Regions from separate parts of the Nocardiopsis sp. NPDC049922 genome, predicted to be linked through region 3. Evidence: predicted binding sites of a transcription regulator. Region 3 holds the regulator's gene; each other region holds the start of a gene.
The links. The regulator HrcA, encoded in region 3, represses chaperone genes, less so after heat shock. The targets are predictions, from matches to a motif close to TTGGCACTCTCNNNNNGAGAGTGCCAA.
Positions count from the first base shown of each region.

Region 1: the regulator HrcA is predicted to act here: its motif matches at 2,389-2,415, upstream of groL (chaperonin GroEL).
Region 2: the regulator HrcA is predicted to act here: its motif matches at 2,414-2,440, upstream of AB0I72_RS02115 (FmdB family zinc ribbon protein).

Region 1 covers NZ_JBFAME010000001.1:564,263-571,419, reverse strand. The annotation lists gene AB0I72_RS02725 (hypothetical protein) at 1-331, opposite strand, end outside; gene AB0I72_RS02720 (ATP-binding cassette domain-containing protein) at 514-1,485, shown strand; gene AB0I72_RS02715 (ABC transporter permease) at 1,536-2,279, shown strand; gene groL (chaperonin GroEL) at 2,581-4,212, shown strand; gene AB0I72_RS02705 (Uma2 family endonuclease) at 4,427-5,023, shown strand; gene AB0I72_RS02700 (ABC transporter ATP-binding protein) at 5,066-6,871, opposite strand; gene AB0I72_RS02695 (ABC transporter ATP-binding protein) at 6,868-7,157, opposite strand, start outside.
Region 2 covers NZ_JBFAME010000001.1:442,647-449,803, forward strand. The annotation lists gene glp (gephyrin-like molybdotransferase Glp) at 1-428, opposite strand, end outside; gene galU (UTP--glucose-1-phosphate uridylyltransferase GalU) at 523-1,464, opposite strand; gene AB0I72_RS02110 (5-formyltetrahydrofolate cyclo-ligase) at 1,630-2,286, shown strand; gene AB0I72_RS02115 (FmdB family zinc ribbon protein) at 2,460-2,813, shown strand; gene AB0I72_RS02120 (Flp pilus assembly protein CpaB) at 2,933-3,586, shown strand; gene AB0I72_RS02125 (MscL family protein) at 3,685-4,089, shown strand; gene AB0I72_RS02130 (D-alanyl-D-alanine carboxypeptidase family protein) at 4,147-5,268, opposite strand; tRNA gene AB0I72_RS02135 (tRNA-Arg) at 5,690-5,765, shown strand; gene AB0I72_RS02140 (rRNA adenine N-6-methyltransferase family protein) at 5,936-7,087, opposite strand; gene AB0I72_RS02145 (hypothetical protein) at 7,087-7,157, opposite strand, start outside.
Region 3 covers NZ_JBFAME010000002.1:373,406-380,562, forward strand. The annotation lists gene AB0I72_RS05905 (hypothetical protein) at 1-116, shown strand, start outside; gene AB0I72_RS05910 (16S rRNA (uracil(1498)-N(3))-methyltransferase) at 143-880, opposite strand; gene dnaJ (molecular chaperone DnaJ) at 877-2,016, opposite strand; gene hrcA (heat-inducible transcriptional repressor HrcA) at 2,021-3,034, opposite strand; gene AB0I72_RS05925 (DUF3097 domain-containing protein) at 3,251-4,090, shown strand; gene AB0I72_RS05930 (DUF4870 domain-containing protein) at 5,148-5,477, shown strand; gene AB0I72_RS05935 (DUF4870 domain-containing protein) at 5,523-6,155, shown strand; gene hemW (radical SAM family heme chaperone HemW) at 6,197-7,157, opposite strand, start outside.

The DNA.
Region 1 (7,157 bases), on a different contig from region 3:
TGGCCCAGATCCACCACGGGAGGATGGTGGAGGCGCCCGTTCTCAGCGCGTTCCGCAGCCGGTCCTCCTCCGGCCGCGGCGGCAGGTAGAGGAACAGGCTGGCGCACCCGGCGGCCATCGACCACCACCTGCCGTACAGGTACTGGACGGTGATCATGAGGGCGATCGAGAGCACCAGCACGGCCACACCGCGCACCGCCCGCCCGAACCGGTGGCCCCGTCCGACGGGCGCGGTTCCGGGCTCCGTGGCGATGAGGGAGTCGGGCTTCTCACGCACGGCGCGGTGGATCGCCTCGGGGAGGGTCGGGTCGAGGATGGGGAGTTTGTTCATGCGGCGGCCGATCCGTGTCGGTGCGGCGCGGGAGGCGGGCGCCGTCGGTCCTCTGACGCGTCCGGGGCGGTGGTCGGTTCCACCGTGCGGCGGGAGATCCGGCGAGACGTATTAAAACTTGAATACTGCCGATCGATCGGGCACACTCGTCCTCACATTCAAGTTTTAATACTGGAGCGAGGATGATCCACACACGGGAGCTGACCCGGCACTTCCGGGTCGGCAAACGGACGGTCGAGGCCGTCCGGGGCGTCGACATCGACGTCGACCAGGGAGAACTGGTCGCGTTCCTGGGGCCCAACGGAGCCGGGAAGAGCACGACCCTGCGCATGCTCACCACGTTGCTCGCACCCACCTCGGGCACCGCCGAGGTGGCCGGACGCGACGTACGCGCCGAGCCCGCCGAGGTGCGGCGCCGGATCGGGTTCGTCGGCCAGGGGCACGGCGCCGGGGACGACCAGCTCACCCGCGACGAGCTGTACACCCAGGGCCTGTTGTACGGGCTCGACCGGCGGACCGCCCGCCACCGCTGCGGCGAACTGCTCGATCTGCTGGAACTCGGCGAAGCGGCCGACCGCGTGGTCGGCGCGCTCTCCGGCGGTCAGCGCCGACGCCTCGACATCGCCATGGGCCTCATCCACCGCCCCGGACTGCTGTTCCTCGACGAACCGTCCACCGGGCTCGACCCGCAGAGCCGCGCCAACCTGTGGGGCCACGTGACCCGCCTGCGCGAGGAGTTCGGCACCACCGTCGTGGTGACCACCCACTACCTGGAGGAGGCGGACGGCGTGGCCGAGCGGGTCCTGGTCATCGACCACGGCCGGGTCATCGCCGACGGCGCCGCCGACGAGCTCAAGGGCCGGGTCTCCGGCGACCTGGTCACGTTCACCACCGAGGACGCGGACTCCGCGCGACTGGGGGCCAAGGCCGTGGAACCGCTGCCGTCGGCCGGGACGGCGGAGGTCGTCGAGGGGGCGGGCCGCGACCACGAGGTCCGCGTCCGGGTGGAGCGCGGCGACTCCGCCCTTCCGGGGCTGCTCCGCTCGCTCGACGAGGCGGGCGTCACGCCGCTCACCGTGAGCGTGAGCCGACCGACGTTGGACGACGTCTTCCTGACCCTGACCGGACGCAGCCTGAGAGAGGGAGAGCGATGACCGCGCCGACGAGGACGGAACCTCCGTCGGAGACCAAGGTGAGGGGAACGATGGCGCGCGACACCTGGATCGTCTTCCAGCGGCAGGGGCGGCTGGTGCTGCGGCGACCCGCGCTGATCCTGTTCGGGATGCTGCAGCCGGTGCTCTATCTGGCGCTGTTCTCGCCCCTGCTGGACGGGCTCGGCGGTCCCACGGGCGAGGGCTCCTGGCAGTGGTTCGTGCCGGGGCTCCTGGTCATGCTCGCGTTGTTCGCGGGCGGGTTCGCGGGCTTCGGTCTCCTGCCCGAGATGGCGTCGGGCGCGCACGAGCGGCTGCTGGCCTCCCCGGCGAGCCGGGTGTCGCTGCTGCTCGGACGGGTGCTCGCGGACGTGGCCATGGTGGTCGCGCAGACGCTGCTCGTCCTGGCGCTGGTGGTCGTGTTCGGGTTCCGGGTCGCGCCCCTGGACGCCGTCGTGGGCCTGGCACTGCTCGCGGTGCTCGGGGTCGGGCTGTCCACGCTGTCGTACCTGGCGGCTCTGGCGGCCAGGCAGACCTATGTCTTCGCGCCGGTGGTCCAGGGCGCTCTGATGCCGCTGATGCTGTTGTCCGGGGTGCTGCTGCCGATGGATCTGGCGCCGGGGTGGCTGTACGCGCTGTCGCGGCTGAACCCGATCGCCTACGTGGTGGACGCCGAGCGCGCCCTGTTCGCCGGGGAATGGGGTTCGGCGGTGGGCGTGGGGTGGGTCGTCGCGCTCGGCCTGGCGGTCGTGGCGCTCGCCGTCGGCGCCCGCTCCGTGCACCGGTCGGCCCGCTGACCTGGACCGGGTGGCCCGACCGTGTCCACCCAGCGCGAAATCCGCACGTCGTTCCGGATCGTCCCAGGTAAACCCTGGTGAGAGGGCTGTGGAAATCGTGACCACATCGTTTGCACTCTCCAGGGGCGAGTGCTAAAAAGGGACCTGGTTAGCACTCGCCTTTCCTGAGTGCTAACCAGGATCGAGGCTGCGAGATCGCGGCGGCCGGCAGAGGGGTTGCCGGTGCGGCCGCGGTCGTCCGTCGCGGGCGCACGCCTCGTCCCATCGCGTACCAGCCCGGTCACGGGAGGACAAGAACTCAATGGCAGCCAAACTGATCGCGTTCGACGAGGAGGCCCGTCGCGGCCTCGAGCGTGGCATGAACCAGCTCGCTGACGCCGTCAAGGTCACGCTCGGCCCCAAGGGCCGCAACGTCGTCCTGGAGAAGAAGTGGGGCGCCCCCACGATCACCAACGACGGCGTCTCCATCGCCAAGGAGATCGAGCTCGAGGACCCGTGGGAGAAGATCGGGGCCGAGCTGGTCAAGGAGGTCGCCAAGAAGACCGACGACGTCGCCGGTGACGGCACCACCACCGCCACCGTGCTCGCCCAGGCGCTCGTCTCCGAGGGTCTGCGCAACGTCGCCGCCGGGGCCAACCCGATCGGTCTCAAGCGCGGCATCGAGGCCGCCGTGGCCCGCATCAACGAGGAGCTCGGCAAGCTCTCCAAGGACGTCGAGACCAAGGAGCAGATCGCCTCCACCGCCTCGATCTCCGCCGGCGACACCCAGATCGGCGAGACCATCGCCGAGGCGATGGACAAGGTCGGCAAGGAAGGCGTCATCACCGTCGAGGAGGGGCAGACCTTCGGGCTCGAGCTGGAGCTCGCCGAGGGCATGCGCTTCGACAAGGGCTACATCTCGCCCTACTTCGCCACCGACCTCGAGCGCATGGAGACGGTCCTCGAGGACCCCTACATCCTCATCGTCAACTCCAAGATCTCGAACAACAACGAGTTCCTTCCCGTCGTGGAGAAGGTCCTCCAGGCCGGCCGTCCGCTGATGGTCATCGCCGAGGACGTCGAGCAGGGTGCTCTCCAGACCCTGGTCGTCAACAAGATCCGCGGCACCTTCAAGTCCGTCGCCGTCAAGGCCCCGGGCTTCGGTGACCGCCGCAAGGCCCAGCTCGGCGACATCGCCGTGCTGACCGGCGGCCAGGTCATCACCGAGGAGGTCGGCCTCAAGCTGGAGAACACCGAGCTCGACATGCTCGGCCGCGCCCGCAAGGTCGTCGTCACCAAGGACGAGACCACCATCGTGGACGGCGCCGGTGACGCCACCGCGATCGCCGGTCGCGTCAACGAGATCCGCAACGAGATCGAGCGGACCGACTCCGACTACGACCGCGAGAAGCTCCAGGAGCGTCTCGCCCGCCTGGCCGGCGGCGTGGCCGTCATCAAGGCCGGCGCCGCCACCGAGGTGGAGCTCAAGGAGCGCAAGCACCGCATCGAGGACGCCGTCCGCAACGCCAAGGCCGCGGTCGAGGAGGGCATCCTGCCCGGCGGCGGTGTCGCCCTGCTCCAGGCCAGCGTCCCGGCCTTCGAGAAGCTCGACCTGGACGGCGACGAGGCCATCGGCGCCGACATCGTCCGCCGCGCCATCGCCGCGCCGCTGAAGCAGATCGCGGTCAACGCCGGCCTCGAGGGCGGCGTCGTGGCGGACAAGGTCAAGAACCTGGAGCCCGGTTTCGGCCTCAACGCCGCCACCGGCGAGTACGCCGACCTGTTCAAGGAGGGCGTCATCGACCCGACCAAGGTCACGCGTTCCGCTCTCCAGAACGCCGCCTCCATCGCTGGTCTGTTCCTGACCACCGAGGCCGTCATCGCTGAGAAGCCGGAGAAGGCCGCGGCTCCCGCCGGCGACCCGACCGGTGGCATGGGCGGCATGGACTTCTAGGTTCCGCCTGGAGTCCGAGGTCCGGTACGCGACCTCGCCCGCGACGACCGGGTGGCCCTTCGGGGCCGCCCGGTTTCGCTGTTTCCGAGGGTGATCGGTGGCGTGGGCACTGTTCCAGGAAAATCTCGGAAGCTATTCTGCGAAGTGTCGGGTGGACACGGACACGGAGCGTTAGTGTTCCTGTCCGGAGGTGCAACGCGAAATGAGTCTTGCCGTGACTGAACCCCCTGTCCAGGAGGGGCCGTCGAGATGGGACTACCTGCTGCGCACCTGGCAGGAGCTTGACGTGCCCGACGGCTGGCGGGCTGAGATCCTTAATGACAACGGAGTCGTTCTGGTGCCCCCTCCGTCTGACCCCCACAACATCATCGCGTCGCTGGTCCACCGGGTGTTGGTTCGCTCGGTTCCAGACGAGTGGCACGTCTTCCAGACTCTGGGTGTGCAGGTCTCGGCCGTCGAACGGCTCTACGTGCCGGATGTGATCGTCATGCCCGAGGATGTCGTCCTCGACCCGTCCCAGTCTCCGAGCCCGGCCGAAGAGGCGTCGCTCGTGGTGGAGATCGTGTCCAGGAGCAGCATGAGCACCGATCGCGACAAGAAGCTCTGGGGCTACGCGTACGCCCCGGTTCCGCTGTACCTGCTCATCGATGCCTTCGCCGGGGAGGGCCCCTCGGTCACTCTCTACGAGCGCCCCGGCAACGGACGCTACAACCGTGCCACCACCGTGGAGTTCGGGGACAAGATCAGCCTTCCGATGCCCTTCAACCTGGAGTTGGACACCTCCAGGTTCCCCGGCCCCGACAAGTGGTGAATCGGCTGGACCGGTGCTGAGCCCCACCCCTCGGAGCCGGGCTCAGTCCCCGTGCCAGGCGCGCCACAGCCTCGCGTAGGCGCCGTCGCGCGCGAGCAGCTCGTCGTGCGTGCCCAGTTCGCTGATCCGGCCGTCCTCGACCACCGCGATCCGGTCGGCGTCGTGCGCCGTGTGCAGGCGGTGCGCGATCGCCACCACCGTGCGGCCCGCGAGCACGCCGCCCAGTGAGCGTTCCAGGTGGCGGGCGGAGCGCGGGTCGATGAGCGACGTCGCCTCGTCGAGCACCAGCACCTCCGGGTCGGCCAGCACCAGGCGGGCCAGCGCCAGCTGCTGCACGTGGGCGGGATCGAGTGTGCGCTGCCCGGAGCCGACCCGCGTGGCCAGCCCGTCCGGCAGCGCGCGGACCCAGGTGTCGGCGTCCACGGCGGCCAGGGCCTTCCACAGCGCGTCCTCGTCGGCCTCCTCCTCGTCCAGCGCCAGCGACAGGTTCTCCGCGACCGTCCCCCGGAACACGTGGCTCTCCTGGCTCAGCAGGATCGCCCGGCGCCGCCGGTCCTCCGGCGGCAGCCCCGACAGCTCCGCGCCGCCCACGCGGACGGCGCCCGAGGTCGGCGGATGGATGCCCGCGATCAGCTTCCCGAGCGTCGACTTGCCCGCCCCGCTCGGCCCGACCATGGCCAGCCGTTCGCCCGGGCGCACCACCAGGTCCACGCCGTGCAGCACCTCGGTGTCGGTGTACGCGAACCGCGCGTCGCGCACCTCCACGGTGCCGGGCGCGGCGGGGTCGGCGGCCCCCGGCGCGGTCCGCTCGTCCTCGGCCAGTCCGACGCCGAGCAGCCGCCGGAGGCTGGTGAACCCCATCATCACGCTGTCGATCTCGTCGATCAGCCGCTCCATCGGTCCCGACAGCTGCGCGCTGAGGAACACCGCCGTCGCGATCGCGCCCACGCTGATGTCGCCGTTCATGTGCAGCACCCCCGCGACCAGCAGTGTCATCGCGGTGGGGAACTGGTAGGAGAACTCCAGCGGCGGGTACCACACGGTCCGCAGCCACAGCGTGTACCGCTCGGCCAGGTAGGCCCGGTGCACCCGTTGGTCGTTGAGCGCGATCTGGCGCGCTTGCCGCCCGAGGGCCTCGATCGTGCGCGCCCCCTCGACGGTGTCCGTCACGCCCTGTGTCAGGTCGGAGTAGGTCGCCAGCTCGCGCACGTACCCGTCCGGCGCCCGCCGGACGTACCAGCGGGTGGACACCCACAGCACCAGGACCGAGGGCGCCAGGGCGAGCAGCAGCAGCGGGTGCACCACGCCGATCGCGACGACCACGACCACCACCGTCACCGCGCTGACCACCATGATCGGGATCGAGTTGCGCACGGTGTGGCTCAGGTGGCCGATGTCACGTCCGGTGCGCGCCACCAGGTCGCCCGTCCCGGCGCGCTCCACGGTTCCCAGCGGCAGGCGCAGGACGTCGTGCACGAACTCCTCGCGCAGCTCCGCCAGCACCCCCTCGCCGAAGCGGATCGACAGCGCCACCGACACCAGGACGAACGCCGCGTTGACCAGGAGCGCGCCGACGATCGCCAGCGCCAACAGGTCGACGCTCCCCAGCGAGCCGTCGGCCCGCACGGTGTCGATGATGCGACCGAGCGCCCACGGGGCGACCAGCGCGCTCAGCGCGGCGACCCCGTACAGGCCGACGACGCCGGTGAGCGTCCATCCGTGCTCGCGGCCCGCGCGCCGCAGCCGCCGCCACACCATGGCGGGCGGGGCGACCGGGAGGCCGTCGACCGGCTGCCACTCCGTGAGCTCGGGCAGGTGCGGCCTGGAGTGTTCGGCTGTCCGGGTCATGGGATCTCCTCGGTGGCCATCGCGCGCAGGACGGTGGCGGCGTAGTCCGGGACGTCGGCGAGCAGCTCCGCGTGCGTTCCCTGGGCGCTCACCCGGCCCTCCTGGACGAAGAGCACGTGGTCGGTGTGGGCGAGCAGCAGGGGGCTGGTGGTGAACAGGGCGGTCGTCCGGCCCCCGCGCTCCGCGGCGAGCCGCTCCGCGATGGCGGCCTCGGAGTGGGCGTCCACCGCGGAGGCGGGTTCCACCAGGACGAGGATCTCCGGGTCGAGCGCCAGCGCCCGGGCGA
Region 2 (7,157 bases), on a different contig from region 3:
GCGCGGACGTCGTCGCCGGCGCGACGGACGGCGTTGCCTCCCTTGACCGGGCGGTCGAAGCGCGCGGTGGTCGTCCCGCCGTCGGTCCACTCGACCGGCACGACCGCGTCCGCCCCGGTGGGCATGGGCGCGCCGGTCATGATGCGGGCGCACATGCCCGGGGGAACCGCGACCGGGGAGCCGTCACCGGCGGCGATGTCGGCGATGACCGGCAGGGTGACCGGCTCGTCGGCGGTGGCGGCGGACAGGTCGGCGGCGTGCACGGCGTACCCGTCCATCGACGAGTTGTCGAACCCCGGCAGCGACACCGGCGAGGCGACGGCCTCGGCCAGCACGGTCCCGTGCGCCTGGAGCAGGTCGAGCTCGGTCGGTTCGGGTGGCGCGATCAGTCCGAGGACGTCGCTGACGTGCTGTTCGACGGTCTTCACGGGGGTCCTTCCGGCTCGTGGTCCACGTGGGCGCCCCAGCCGTACCGGAGGGGAACCCATGTCCCATTGTCACCAGGATGGCGCCGGGTTCCGCTCAGGCCGTGCCGCCCTCGTGGCGGTCGACGAACTCGCGCAGCCAGGGCAGCAGCTCGGCGGCCAGGTCGGGGCGGCGGCAGGCGAAGTCGACCACCGTGCGGATGTAGTCGGCCTTGTTGCCGGTGTCGTAGCGGCGGCCCCGGAACAGCACGCCGCGCACCGTGCCGCCGTCCTCGGGTTTGCGGCGGGCGAGCTCGCGCAGGGCGTCGGTCAGCTGGATCTCGCCGCCGCGCCCGGGCGGGGTCTCGTGCAGGACGGGGAAGACCGCCGGGTCGCAGACGTAGCGGCCGATGATCGCCCAACGGCTCGGCGCCTGGTCCGCGGCGGGCTTCTCGACGAGGTCGGTGACGGTGACGACGTCCTCCTCGTCGGTGGGCTCGATGCCCGCGCAGCCGTAGAGGGAGACCTGCTCGGGCTCGACCTCCATGAGCGCGACCACACTGCCGCCGTGGCGTTCGCGCACCTCGATCATGCGGCTGAGCAGGCCGGAGTTGTCGATCAGGTCGTCGCCGAGCAGCACGGCGAACGGGTTGTCGCCCACGTGCGCCTCCGCGCACAGCACGGCGTGGCCCAGCCCGCGCGGCTCGCCCTGGCGGACGTAGTGCACCTGCGCCAGGTCACTGGACTCGCGCACCGACCGGAGGCGTTCCTGGTCGCCCTTGGCGGCCAGCGCCTCCTCCAGCTCGTAGGCGCGGTCGAAGTGGTCCTCGATCGAGCGCTTGCTGCGACCGGTGATCATCAGGACGTCGCGGAGCTCAGCGGCCACCGCCTCCTCCAGGACGTACTGGATCGCGGGCTTGTCCACGATCGGCAGCATCTCCTTGGGGGTGGCCTTGGTCGCGGGCAGGAACCGGGTGCCCAGGCCCGCCGCGGGCACGACCGCCTTCGTGACGGAGGTGGAGGTGGATCGGGTCCGCGTCTGGTCGGTGTCGGCGCTCATGTCGGCACTCTAGGACAGTCCGCAGGTCACCCGTGGCCTCCACACCCGAGGCGGGTGCGAGAAGTCCCGACGCTTTCGGACCAATGACGCGAAACCGCCATCCGGTGTTCATCGTGGGTGGTACCGCGCCGCGCCCCGGTGGCCGGGCGGTGCCAGACTGGGGCCATGGACGGTGAGGGTGGATCGACGGACCGGTCGGACAAGCGGGCGCTGCGGCGGCGGATCCTGGCGGCGCGCCGCGAGCGGGCGACGGACGAGCGCGACCGCGTGGGTTCGGCGGTCCGCGACACCCTCATGGACCTGCCGTGGCTGGCCATGGGCGGGACCGTCGCCTGCTACTACTCCGTCGGCGGTGAGCCCGACACCCGCAAACTCGTGACGGCGTTGTGGAAGCGGGGCGCGTACGTGCTGCTGCCGGTCTTCCTGCCCGGCGGCGACCTGGACTGGGCGGCCTTCGACGGCCCCGAGAGCCTGGCCCCCGCCGGGCGCGGGCTGGTCGAGCCCACCGGCCACCGGTACGGGATCTCCGCGCTGGCCAGGGCGGACGCGGTGATCTGCCCCGCGCTGGCGGTGGACCGCGAGGGGATGCGCCTGGGGCGCGGCGCGGGGTGCTACGACCGGGCGCTCGCGCACAAGGGACCGCACACGCCGTCGATCGCGGTGGTGCACGACGAGGAGTTCGTGGCGTCGGTGCCGAGCGAGCCGCACGACCGGCCGGTGGACGCCGTGGTCACGCCCGGCGGAGGCCTGCGGGTGTTCGACCCCGACGCCGCGGTCTGGCCCGCTCCCGGGGGACGGGCGAACCGGACCGAACGGGATTAACCGACCCCGCCGAAGCGTTGTCGCTGGCGGTCGCGCCCGACGGCGCCGACGTCCCGCTCCGGTCCTCCCCGACGCGTGTGTTCGGCCCGAGGCGCTGTCGCGGCCCAGGTCGGCGAGCGATTACTATTTAGCAGTCAACGGGCGAGAGTGCCAGTTATAGGAGGACACGAACAGTGCCTACGTACCAGTACGCGTGCACCGAGTGCGGCGCCCAGATGGAGGTCGTGCAGAGCTTCAGCGACGACTCCCTGACCGTGTGCCCCGAGTGCGAGGGACGTCTGCGCAAGGTCTACTCCGCCGTGGGCATCGTGTTCAAGGGTTCGGGCTTCTACCGCACCGACAGCGGCACGTCCTCCAACAGCTCCGCGCTGACCGGCTCCAACTCCGCCGAGGGCAAGAGCGGCGGGTCGGGCGACTCCTCGTCCTCCGACTCCGCGAAGAGCACCTCCGCCGACTCCGGCTCGTCCAGCTCCCCCGCCAAGAGCACGGCGAGCAGCGGTTCCACCACCACCGCCGCGGCCAGCTGATCCGCCGCGGCCGTTGACGGCCGAGCGCCGCCGACCTCCGGCGGCGCACCGTCCACTCCGGCGCGAATCCACCCTGTGGACAACCGCCACGGCGCCCTTCCGCCGCCTAGCGTGGTGACATGGCCACCACCCCCTCCCGCCCCCACCGGCACCGCCACGCGCTCACCCGACTGGTCGACCGGCGCCGGCGCGTCCTCGCCGCCCTGCTCACCGCCGTCGCGCTGCTGACCGCGACCCTCCTCGTGCGTCCCCCTCCGGACGCCACCACGGCGGTGCTCGTCGCCGCCCACGACCTCGACCCCGCGCGTCCCCTGACCGGGCGGGACCTGGTCCGCCGCGACCTGCCCGACCACGCCGTCCCGATCGGGGCCCTCGCCCCCGGGACCGGATGGGACGGAGCCCTGCTCAACGCGCCCGTCCGCCGCGGCGAGGTGATCACCGACGCCCGCCTGTCCGATCCGCCCGCCCGCGCCTACGGCCCCGACCTGGTCGCGGCCCCGGTCCGCGTGGCCGACCCCGGGTCGGTGGACCTGCTGTCCCCCGGCAGCCGTGTGGACGTGCTGGCCGCCACCGGCCCCGGCGACCCCCACCGTCCCCGTGCCAGACCGGCGGAGGAGGTGGCCACCGACCGGCCGGTCCTCGCCGTGCCGGACGGGGACGTCCGGGGCGGGGAGGGCGGAGCGCTGCTGCTCATCGCCGCGACCCCCGCCGAGGCCAGGGCCCTGGCCGGGCACGCGGTCGCCTCGCGACTGTCCGTCACCATTCGCGGTTGACCGGCCACCAGTCGTGGTGAATGCTGGCCCAGCGCCACATCAGGCATCCCGCCTGGAGGCACGAGCACTTGTCGGCACGAGTTACGTAGGGCAGTTCCATGGACGGCTTCAAGAAGTTCCTGCTTCAGGGGAACCTGGTGCAGCTGGCGGTCGCGGTCGTGATCGGCGCGGTCTTCGCCAACCTCGTCACCGCGTTCACCGAAGGGTTCATCACCCCGCTGATCGGAATCTTCGGCGGGATCCCCACCTTCAACGAGCTCTACTTCGAGATCAACGGCAGCCGGTTCATGTACGGCGCGTTCGTGGACGCGCTGATCTCGTTCCTGATCACGGCCGCGATCCTGTACTTCTTCGTGGTCATGCCGGTCGGCAAGCTCCTGGAGAGGTTCGACAAGGCCGAGGAGGCCACCACCCGGGCGTGCCCCCGCTGCCTCACCGACGTCCCCAAGAAGGCCAGCCGCTGCGGCCAGTGCACCAGCGAGCTCACCCCGGAGACGGTCTGACCCCGCCCCTGGGGGCGGCCGTGCGCCGCCGCCCGGCCGGTGGGCGGCGGCGGGCGGTCAGCGGGTGTACTCCCAGTGCCAGGGCTCGAAGGGGCTCGACTTGGCCCACGCGGGATGCACCCAACCGAAGTCGGGTCCGTTGGCGTCCATCCAGTTCCAGCGTTCGGATCGGTAGTTCTGGATGCCGCAGCCGAGGTCGAGGGCCTGCCCCAGACCGTGGTTACTGGTTCCCGGCACGGCGGCGAAGCCCGGCGGCACCTCGCGGTACACGCGGTACTGGTTCGGCAGGTCGCGGTAGGCGCTGGTGAGACACATGTTCTCGCCGTACTCCTCCACGTACCGCATGTTGAGCTCGAAGAAGTCGGCGGCGGCGTCGGCGCGCAGGAACTTGTCGTCGTAGAGCGCGCACAGGGCGGACTGCGGCAGCTGCCCGTTGGGGTAGCCGTCGGCGTCCGACGCGCGACTCGGGTCGCACTCGGCCTGGTTCATGTACGTACCGGGATCCAGGCCCAGGCGCTCCAGCTCCTCCATGAGCTGGTTGGTGCTCTCCTCGGCCTGCTCCCGCAGCTCGTCGACCTCGGCGGCGAGCTCCACCTGCTCCAGCTGCGTGGTGGTCTGCAACTCCTGCGCCTGGCTGGCCAGCTGGACCTGCTCCTCGCGCAGGTCGGTCGCGTCCTGGATGAGCGCCTGGTTGTCCTCGGCGATCTTGGCCGCGTAGGACTGCGTCTGGAGGTCCTCCTCCAGCGAACCCGTGGCGAGCATCGCGAGGATGCCTCCGCCGGGCTGCTGGTAGAGCGTGCTGGCCAGCTGCGCGAGCGGTTCGCGCATCTGCCGGAGCTCGACCTCGGTCTGCTGCAGCTCGTGGAGGACGTCGACCAGTTCCCCCTGGGCGTCCTCCACCGCCTCCTGGCGTTCGACGTACTCGTCGGTGGCCGCCTCCAGGGCCTCCGTCGCCGCCTCGTTCTGCTCTCGCAGCTGCGCCAGGTCGTTTTCCTGCGCGGACGCCGGGGCGATCGCGCCGACGGCTCCGGACACGGTCAGGACCGCCGAGGCCACCGCCAGCGTCAGCGTCCTCAGGAGCGCGTGGCGCCGACCACGGAGGGACTCCGCGAGGGCGGCCGGTCCCCCGTTCTCCGGTACGCGGAACCCCCGCCGCGCCGAATCAGCAGTGAACGGCACGAATGATCCTCCGCCTGCATGTCGTCGAACACCTAACGTGGCCGCATCGCAACGTACTACATGTCCACATGCGGACACACGAGGCCGAACGGCCGGGCCGCGGCCGTCCGGACCGGTTTCCCCGGTCCCCCCTGGCCACCCGCTCCAACGTTCGGCGTCATCCCTGGTCATCGCGGCGTGTGGCGACATCCCGCCACCCCCGTCACGACGGAAGAGGGGCATACGCGGTCAGATCGCGACAGACAGCGTGAACAACATCACACCGCCACCAGGACAACCAATCGTAGAGCAGCGTACTGCGCCCAGCGTCCAGAGTCCCCGAGTCAGGCCGCCAGAAGGCCGACCGACACCCCACGCACTCCCATCCTGGGTTAGGCTTGGCCCAGCGGCGAGGGAACCGATACCTCCCCACCGCACCCATGGCTCCATAGCTCAGGGGATAGAGCACCGCTCTCCTAAAGCGGGTGTCGCAGGTTCGAATCCTGCTGGGGCCGCCAGCGTGACCTGGGGCAACGCCTCGGGGTCACCATCGGCGGGAGCGCCTTAGTTGCAGTCCTAATTGCAATCTATGGCGCTCTCCGTGTCTCCAGGGCTCATCCGGTAGCGCGGAACCCCTCCTCGTAGATCCCGCGCGCCCGCCATCTCCCGAAACGGGCACGCGGGGATCCTAGGTGATCTGCCGGTGCGTGGACCACAGGGCGTGCTGGGGATCGTCGAGCCACACGGTCTGGCGCGCGTTCTCCCGATCGACGGTCAACCCGAACCGATCGACGCCCGGACCACCGCGTGCGCCCCACCACGACATGCCCGCCGCGAACTCGTCCGCGAGCCTGCGCGCCCCCGCCTGCTCGACGCGGCCGTCCGAGTGCCACCGTGCCCACGAGGAGCACCGGGCGGACGCCGCCCACACGTGCGGCTCCTGGGCACCCGGCTCCACGCGCATGCCGTGGAACCAGCCCGGCACGAGCAGCGACAGGATCAGGGCCCGTTCACCGTCGAGGAAGTCCGTGCGCGGGTCGCCATCGACGGTCTCGACGTGGTCGGGGCCCGCGTGCGCATCGGGCGCGCGTTGTCCCGTCCGACGCTGACCGCGCGCCCACATGAACGCCAGCGACCCCTCGAACCGGCCCTCGGCGAGACCTCTGCCGTGGGTGTCGAGCTGGGCGAGCACACCGCCCGGAGCTCCCGGTGACGGTGACCAGGGGGTGACGATCCGGCCCCGACCGCGCACCTGGTCCAGCCACGACCACGGCACTCGTGCGACGGTGCACGTGGCGATGATCCGGTGATACGCCGGGGCATTCGCCTCCACTCGTTCCCCGTCGCCGACGATGACGTCCGGGGTGTATCCGGCGGCGTACAGCGACGTGCGGGCGGTCTCGGCGAGCGTCTCGTCGATCTCGACCGTGGCCACGTTCCGCGCACCCAGCAGCTCCGACAGCAGGGCGGCGTTGAACCCGGTCCCGGTGCCGATCTCCAGCACCCGCTGGTCCGGCTCGATCCGTGCGGCGGTGAGCATGCGCGCCATGACGCTGGGGGCCGACGACGAGGAGGTGGGCAGACCCATCCCGCCGTCGCGGCCGTCGTCGCGTTGCGTGGTCAGGGCCTGGTCGGTGTAGGCGGTGCGCAGCCAGGTCCGCGGGTCCTCGGTCCGGTCGATGCGGGCGCGGTCCTCGGTCCACACCACGTCGGGCAGGAACCGGTGCCGGGGCACCCGGGCGAACAGCGTCGCGATGTGCTCGGGGGTGCCGCGGTCGCGGAGGCGTCCGGCCAGGGCGGCGGCGAGAGGGGCGTAGTCCATGCCGATGCTCTTTCCCATCAGCCGACCTTTCCCGTTCCCTTGCATCCGACGCACGGGACCCACTCGCGGAAGATCTTGCCGGGGTTCC
Region 3 (7,157 bases):
GCGACTCGGGCCAGGAGGACGGTTCGGGCGGGACGGGCAACGGCGGCGAGTCCCCCGGGAACAGCGCGGGCGGCAGGGACACCACCACCGCTCCGGTGGAGTCCACGGTGCACTGACCGACCGTCAGCGGACCGGGCGCCCCTCACCAGCGCCCGGTGCGCGTCTGGAGCACCGACAGCGCGGCCACCCCGGCGGTGGAGGTGCGCAGGACCGTCGGCCCCAGCAGGGCGCGGACCGCCCCGGCCGCGGCGAAGGCGTCGAGTTCGGCGTCGGAGAAGCCGCCCTCGGGGCCGACCACGAGAACGATCCCGGCCCCGTCGTCCCGGGGAAGGTCGAGGTCGGCCAGGCGCCGGGCGCCGTCCTCGTGCAGGACGACGGCGAGGTCCGTCTCGGCCAGCAGCGTCGCCACGGCCGTGCGGTCGGCGAGGTCGGCCACCTCCGGCAGCCGTCCGCGCCGCGCCTGCTTGGCGGCCTCCCGAGCGGTGGCGCGCCACTTGCCCAGGGCCTTGGCCGCCCGATCGCCCTTCCAGCGGGTGACGCAGCGTTCGGCCGCCCAGGGCACGACGGTGTCCACCCCGGCCTCGGTCATCATCTCCACGGCCAGTTCGCCGCGGTCGCCCTTGGGCAGGGCCTGGACGACGGTCAGGCGCGGGCTGGGCTCCGGTTCGTCCCAGCGGTCGACCACCTGGCAGACGATCCCGTCCTTGGCGACCCCGGTCACCGTGCAGCGCGCACGCCGACCGAGGCCGTCGGACAGGTCGACCGTCTCGCCCTCGCGGATCCTGCGCACGACGGCCGCGTGCCGCCCCTCCGGACCCGACACCTCGATCCGGTCGGCCGCCAGGTCGGCGGTCCCGACCAGGAAGACCGGCGGGGTCACTTGGCTCCGAAGGCGTCGCGGAGCTTGGCGAACAGTCCGCCGTGACCGGGGCTGAACCGGCCCGGCGACTGGTCCTCGCCGCGCAGCTCGGCGAACTTGCGCAGCAGGGCCTCCTGCTCCTCGTCGAGCTTGGAGGGGGTCTCCACGTCGACGCGGATGCGCAGGTCGCCCCGGCCGCCTCCGTCGAGGTGGGTGACGCCCTTGTTCGGCAGGGTGATGACGTGACCGGAGTTGGTGCCGGGGCGCAGGTCGATGTTCTCCGTGCCGTCGAGGGTGTCGAAGGCGAAGGAGGCGCCCAGTGCGGCGGCCGTCATCGGAACGGTCACCGTGCAGTGGAGGTCGTCGCCCCGGCGTTCGAAGGTGGGGTGGGGGCGCTGGACGATCTCCAGGATGATGTCGCCGCGCGGTCCGCCGTTGGGGCCGACCTCGCCCTCGCCCGCGAGCTGGATGCGGGTGCCGTCGTCGACGCCGGCCGGGATCTTGACCGTGCGGGTCACCTTCTCCCGCACCCGGCCCTCGCCCGCGCAGTCGGCGCAGGGGTCGGTGATGACCGTGCCCTGGCCGGAGCACTGCGGGCAGGGGCGCGAGGTCATGACCTGCCCGAGGAAGGAGCGGGTGACCTGGGAGACCTCGCCCTGGCCGTGGCACATGTCGCAGGTGCTGCGGTGCGATCCGGCGGCCGTTCCCTCGCCCTGGCAGGTCTCGCACAGGATCGCCGTGGGGAAGGTGATGTCCTTGCTGACGCCGAAGGCGGTCTCCTTCAGGTCCAGCTCGACGCGGATCTTGATGCTGCGTCCGCGGCGCACCCGTTCACGCGGACCGCGCGCGCCGGGCTGACCACCGCCGAAGAACGCGTTCATGATGTCGTCGAACGCGAACCCGCCCGCGCCGCCGAAGCCGCCGGGGCCGCCGCCCGCCGGAGCGAAGGGGTCCTGGCCCATGTCGAACATCCGGCGCTTGTTCTCGTCGGAGAGGACCTCGTAGGCCTGGGTCACCTCCTTGAAGCGCTCCTGGGTGGCGGGATCCGGGTTGATGTCCGGGTGCAGCTCGCGTGCGAGCCGACGGTACGCCTTCTTGATCTCGTCCTTGGACGCGTCACGACGCACCCCGAGAACCTGGTAATAGTCTCTGGCCACTGAGTTACTGTCCTGCCAAAATCTGTCCGACATACCGGGCCACCGCACGCACGGCGCCCATCGTTCCCGGGTAGTCCATCCGGGTGGGACCCACGACTCCGATCTTGGCCAGCGACTGGTTTCCCACGCCGTAGTCGGCCGACACGATGGAGGTGGACCGCAGACCCTCGTGGAAGTTCTCCTCGCCGATGCGCACGGTCAGCATCGAAGGGTCCTTCGCCTCACCCAGCAAACGGATGAGGACCATGTTCTCTTCCAGCGCTTCCAGAACGTCCCGCAGACTGGCCGCGAAGTCCACCGCCGCGAGGTTGGCGGTCCCGGCCAGGACGATCTTCTCCTCGTGCCGCTCGACGAGGCTCTCCAACAGGATCGAGAGGACCGAGACGGCCATGGGCCGGTGTTCGGGGTCGACCTGGGCGGGGAGGTCGTCCACCGCGTCCGGGACGTCTCCGAGGGGGAGTCCCGCGATGGCCCGGTTCAGCATGGAGCGCAGATCCGCGACGGCGCTCTCGCTGATCTCGCCCGCACCGTCGATCACCCGCTGCTCGACCCGGCCCGTGTTGGTGATGACGACCATCATCAGTCGCATCGCCCCCAGGGGCACCAGTTCGACGTGCTGCACCGACGAACGGGTCAGCGAGGGGTACTGGACGATCGCGACCTGGCGGGTGAGCTGGGCGAGCAGGCGCACCGTGCGCGCGATGATCTCGTCGAGGTCCACGGCTCCGGTGAGGAAGGACTCGATCGCCCGCCGCTCGGCCACCGACAGCGGCTTGACCGAGGAGAGGCGGTCGACGAAGAGGCGGTAGCCCTTGTCGGTCGGCACACGCCCGGCGCTGGTGTGCGGCTGGGTGATGTAGCCGTCCTCCTCCAGGGCGACCATGTCGTTGCGGATGGTCGCGGGTGAGACCCCGAGGCGGTGCCGGTCGGCGAGAGCCTTGGATCCCACGGGCTCGTTGGTGTTGACGAAGTCCTCGACGACCGCACGCAGGACCGCGAGCTTGCGCTCATCCAGCAACTCGCCACCTCCTGGCACTCCGTGGTCCTCAGTGCTAATTCTATGCCCGGTAGCAAACGCGGTCGGCTACCCGCGGGTAGTAACGCGGCCGCCCCTCCCCGATCTTCCCTTCCCGTCCGGCCTGGACGGCGTCGGGCGCGCGCGTCGCGGCCGTGTCGTCGGCCACGCCCGATCGCCTCACGGGGCGCGGGCCCCGCACCAGTAGACTGCACGACCGTGGCTACCAAGGGAACCGGCCGCTACGGCCGCGACGTGCTGGCCGAGGACCGGCGGCGACCCGGCGGGCGCGCGGTCCGCGAGACGCCGCTGAGCCGGGACCTGGTCGTGGAGGACGTCGAGGAGACCTTCTGCGGCGCCGTGGTGGCCTGGGACAAGGCGACCGTGACCCTGGAGGACCGGCACGGCCGCCGCCGCGTGTTCGACCTGGAGCCGGCGGCGTTCCTGGTGGACGGCGAGCCGGTGACCCTCGTCCGCCCCGCCGGCGCCCCGAGAGGCCCGTTGCGCAGCGCCTCGGGCTCGATCGCGGTGACGGACGCCCGGGCGCGCACGGCACGTGAGAGCCGCATCTACGTCGAGGGCGTGCACGACGCCGAGTTGGTCGAGAGGGTCTGGGGCCACGACCTCCGTGTGGAGGGCGTGGCCGTGGAGTTCCTGGAGGGCGTCGACGGCCTGCCCGCGATCGTCGCGGAGTTCGCGCCCGGCCCCGGCCGTCGGCTGGGCGTGCTGGTGGACCACCTGGTGCCCGGCTCCAAGGAGAGCAGGATCACCGAACGGGTCCGCGGCGAGCACGTGCTGGTGACCGGACACCCCTACGTCGACGTCTGGCAGGCGGTGCGCCCCCGCAGCGTGGGCATCGCGGCCTGGCCGGAGGTGCCCCGGGGTATCCCCTGGAAGGAGGGGGTGGTCCGGGCCCTGGGCTGGCGCGTGGAGACCGGTGAGGCCTGGCGCCGGATCCTGGGGTCGGTCCGTTCGTACGCCGACCTGGAACCGTCCCTTCTCGGCCGTGTGGAGGAGCTCATCGACTTCGTTACGGGACCGCATCCCGGCGAACACTAGGATTCACACCAGGCGACGGCGAGGACGCCCTGCGTCCGGTCGTGCCGGTCGCCCGTCCCGGGCCCTCCGCGGTCGTCGGCACAGCCCCACAGAGAACAACCGCCCCTCAGCAGCGGAGCCAAGGAACAGCATGAGCGAGACCCCGACGAACCCCCCGTCCCCGGAGGACCCGCAGGGCCAACCGCCGGAGCCGCCCCAGCCCGCTCCGGGACAGCCGGACCAGGCCGAGGCGCCGGGGTACGCGCAGCAGCCGCCCGCCCGACCCGGGCAGGCCCAGCCGTCCGGTGAGCAGTCGCCGTACGCCCCGCGGCCGGAGGCCGCCCAGCCCCATCCCCAGGGGTACGCGCAGCCGGACGCCGCACAGCCCTCGGGCGGTCAGCCGGGCTACGGCCAGCCCTCCGGCGGCCAGTCCCCCTACGCCCCCCAGCCGGGGCAGCCCCAGTACCAGGCCCAGCCGGTGCAGGGGCAGCAGCCGTACGGCGGCCAGCCCGGATACGCGCAGTCCTCCGGTGGACAGTCGCCGTACGCGCCGCGGCCGGAGGCGGGTCAGCCGTCCGGCGGGCAGCCGGGTTACGGGCAGCCCTCAGGTGGGCAGCCGGACTACGGCCAGGCCTCCCAGTCCCCGTACGCCCCCCAGCCGGAGGCCCCGCAGCCCCAGGCCTTCCCCCAGCAGCCCGCGCCGGACCAGGCGGGGCAGCGGTTCCAGGGCCAGCCGGTGCAGGGGCAGCAGCCGTACGGCGGCCAGCCGGGCTTCGCGCCGCCGCCCGGCGCCCCGGGGCAGGCGTACCCTCCGCAGTCGCCCGCCCAGCACGGACAGGCGCAGCCGTCCGGCGGGCAGTCGCCGTACGCCCCGCAGCCGGAGGCCGCGCCGCCGCAGTCCTACGGGCAGCAGCTCGCGGCCGCCCAGTCCGGGTTCGCTCCCCAGCCGGGTCAGCCCGGCCAGCCGGGGTTCGGACAGCCCCAGCCTCCGCGGTTCCCCGGCGCCCAGGCGCCCCACGGCCAGCCCGGCCCCTACGGCCAGCAGCCCGCGCGGGGCGACGACGGCACCCTCGTGTCGATGATCGCGCACCTGTCCGGGTTCGTGGTCGCCTTCCTCGGCTGGATCCCGCCCCTGGCGATCTACCTCGCCAAGCGCGAGCAGTCGCCGACCGTGCGGCACCACGCGTCGGAGGCGGCCAACTTCCAGTTGACGCTGCTCATCCCCTACGTCTTCGCCTGCGTGGTCTTCATCGGACTGGGTATCTTCTTCCCAGGGCTGTCCTGGATCGGCATCGCCGTGATCGCGCTGATCTGGATCCTCGCGATCGTCCTCGGCGTCCTGGGCGCCTCCAACGCGAACAAGGGAATCTGGTACCGCTACCCGGTGAGCATCCGACTCCTGAAGTAGTCCCCCCATGAGTGCCTGAGTGAGTCAGCACGAAGGGACACCGCCATGTCGCACCCGAACACACCACCTCCTGAGGAACCCGACGACCGGGAGCGGCGGCAACAGGGCCAGGAGGGCCCGGGCGACCAGCCACCGGCCAGCGGTCCCGCGGGCGGCGGCCAGCCCGGGTACGGGCCTCCGCCGGGCGGGCCCCCGCCCGGTCAGGGACCCGGCTACGGCCCACCTCCCGGCGGTTACCGGCCCGGTGGTCAGATGCCGGGCGGGTACCAGGCGGGCGGCTACCAGCCGGGTGCGCCGCCACCCGGCGCCGAGCCCTCGTCGGCCACCACCGGCCAGCCCAACCAGGCCGAACGGCAGATGGGCCTGATCGCCCACCTGGGCGGCGGCCTGGCCGGGTTCTTCTTCTCCGGATTCGGCTGGCTCGTCCCGCTGATCGTGTACCTGGTCAAGAAGGACGAGTCGCCGTTCGTCCGCGACCAGGCGGCGCACGCGCTCAACTTCCAGCTGCTCATCACGATCGGGATCGTGGTGTCCTGGTTGTTGACGCTGGTGATCATCGGCGTGCTGACGTGGATCGTCGTGGCCGTGGTCTGCCTGGTCTTCGGCATCCTCGGCGGCCTGGCCGCCAACCGGGGCGAGTGGTACCGCTACCCGTTCAACGTCACCTGGGTGAAGTAGTCCCGGTCCCGTGAGGGGCCGCGCGCCCGGAGGAACGCGGGTCAGGTCAGGTCGCGGACCACGGCGTCGGCGAGCAGCCGCCCCCCGCGGGTGAGGACGGCGCGGCCCGCGTCGTGGGCCGCGGGGTCGAGCAGCCCCGCGGCCACGGCGCGCCGCGCGGCCTCCCGGCCCCGCGGCTCCAGGAGGTCGAGCGGGCACCCCCGCTCCACGCGCAGTTCCAGCAGGACGCGCTCGAACCGGCGCTCTTCCGCGCTGAGCACCTCGCGCGCCTGGCCCGGGCTCGACCGCTCCGCCAACCGCGCGGCGTAGGCGGCGGGGTGTTTGACGTTCCACCACCGGGTGCCGCCCACGTGGCTGTGCGCCCCCGGCCCGACGCCCCACCAGTGGCCGCCGGTCCAGTAGAGGAGGTTGTGCTTGCTGCGGCCCTCGGGGGTGCGCGCCCAGTTGGACACCTCGTAGGGGGTGAACCCGGCCTTGGCGAGGGCCTCGTCCGCCATGAGGTAGCGGTCGGCCATGGTGTCGTCGTCGGGCGCGGTGAGTTCGCCCCTGCGGACCCGCGCGGCCAGGCGGGTGCCCTCCTCCACGATGAGCGAGTAGGCGGAGACGTGGTCGGGGTCGGCCGACAGCGCGGCCTCCAGGGAGGCGGCCCAGTCGTCGTCGCTCTCGCCGGGGGTGCCGTAGATCAGGTCCAGGTTGACGTGCTCGAACCCGGCCGCGCGCGCCCACGCGACGCACCGCTCGGGCCGTCCCGGCGTGTGCCCGCGCTCCAGGACGCGCAGCACGTGCGGTCGGGCGCTCTGCATGCCGAAGGAGACGCGGGTGAACCCGGCCTCGCGCAGTCGCGCCAGGTAGTCGGGGTCCACGGTCTCCGGGTTGGCCTCCGTGGTCAGCTCGGCGTCGGCGGCCAGGCCGAAGCGTTCGCGGATCGCGGCGACGATCCGGCCCAGGTCCTCGGCGGGGAGAAGGGTGGGCGTCCCGCCGCCGACGAACACCGTGCTCACC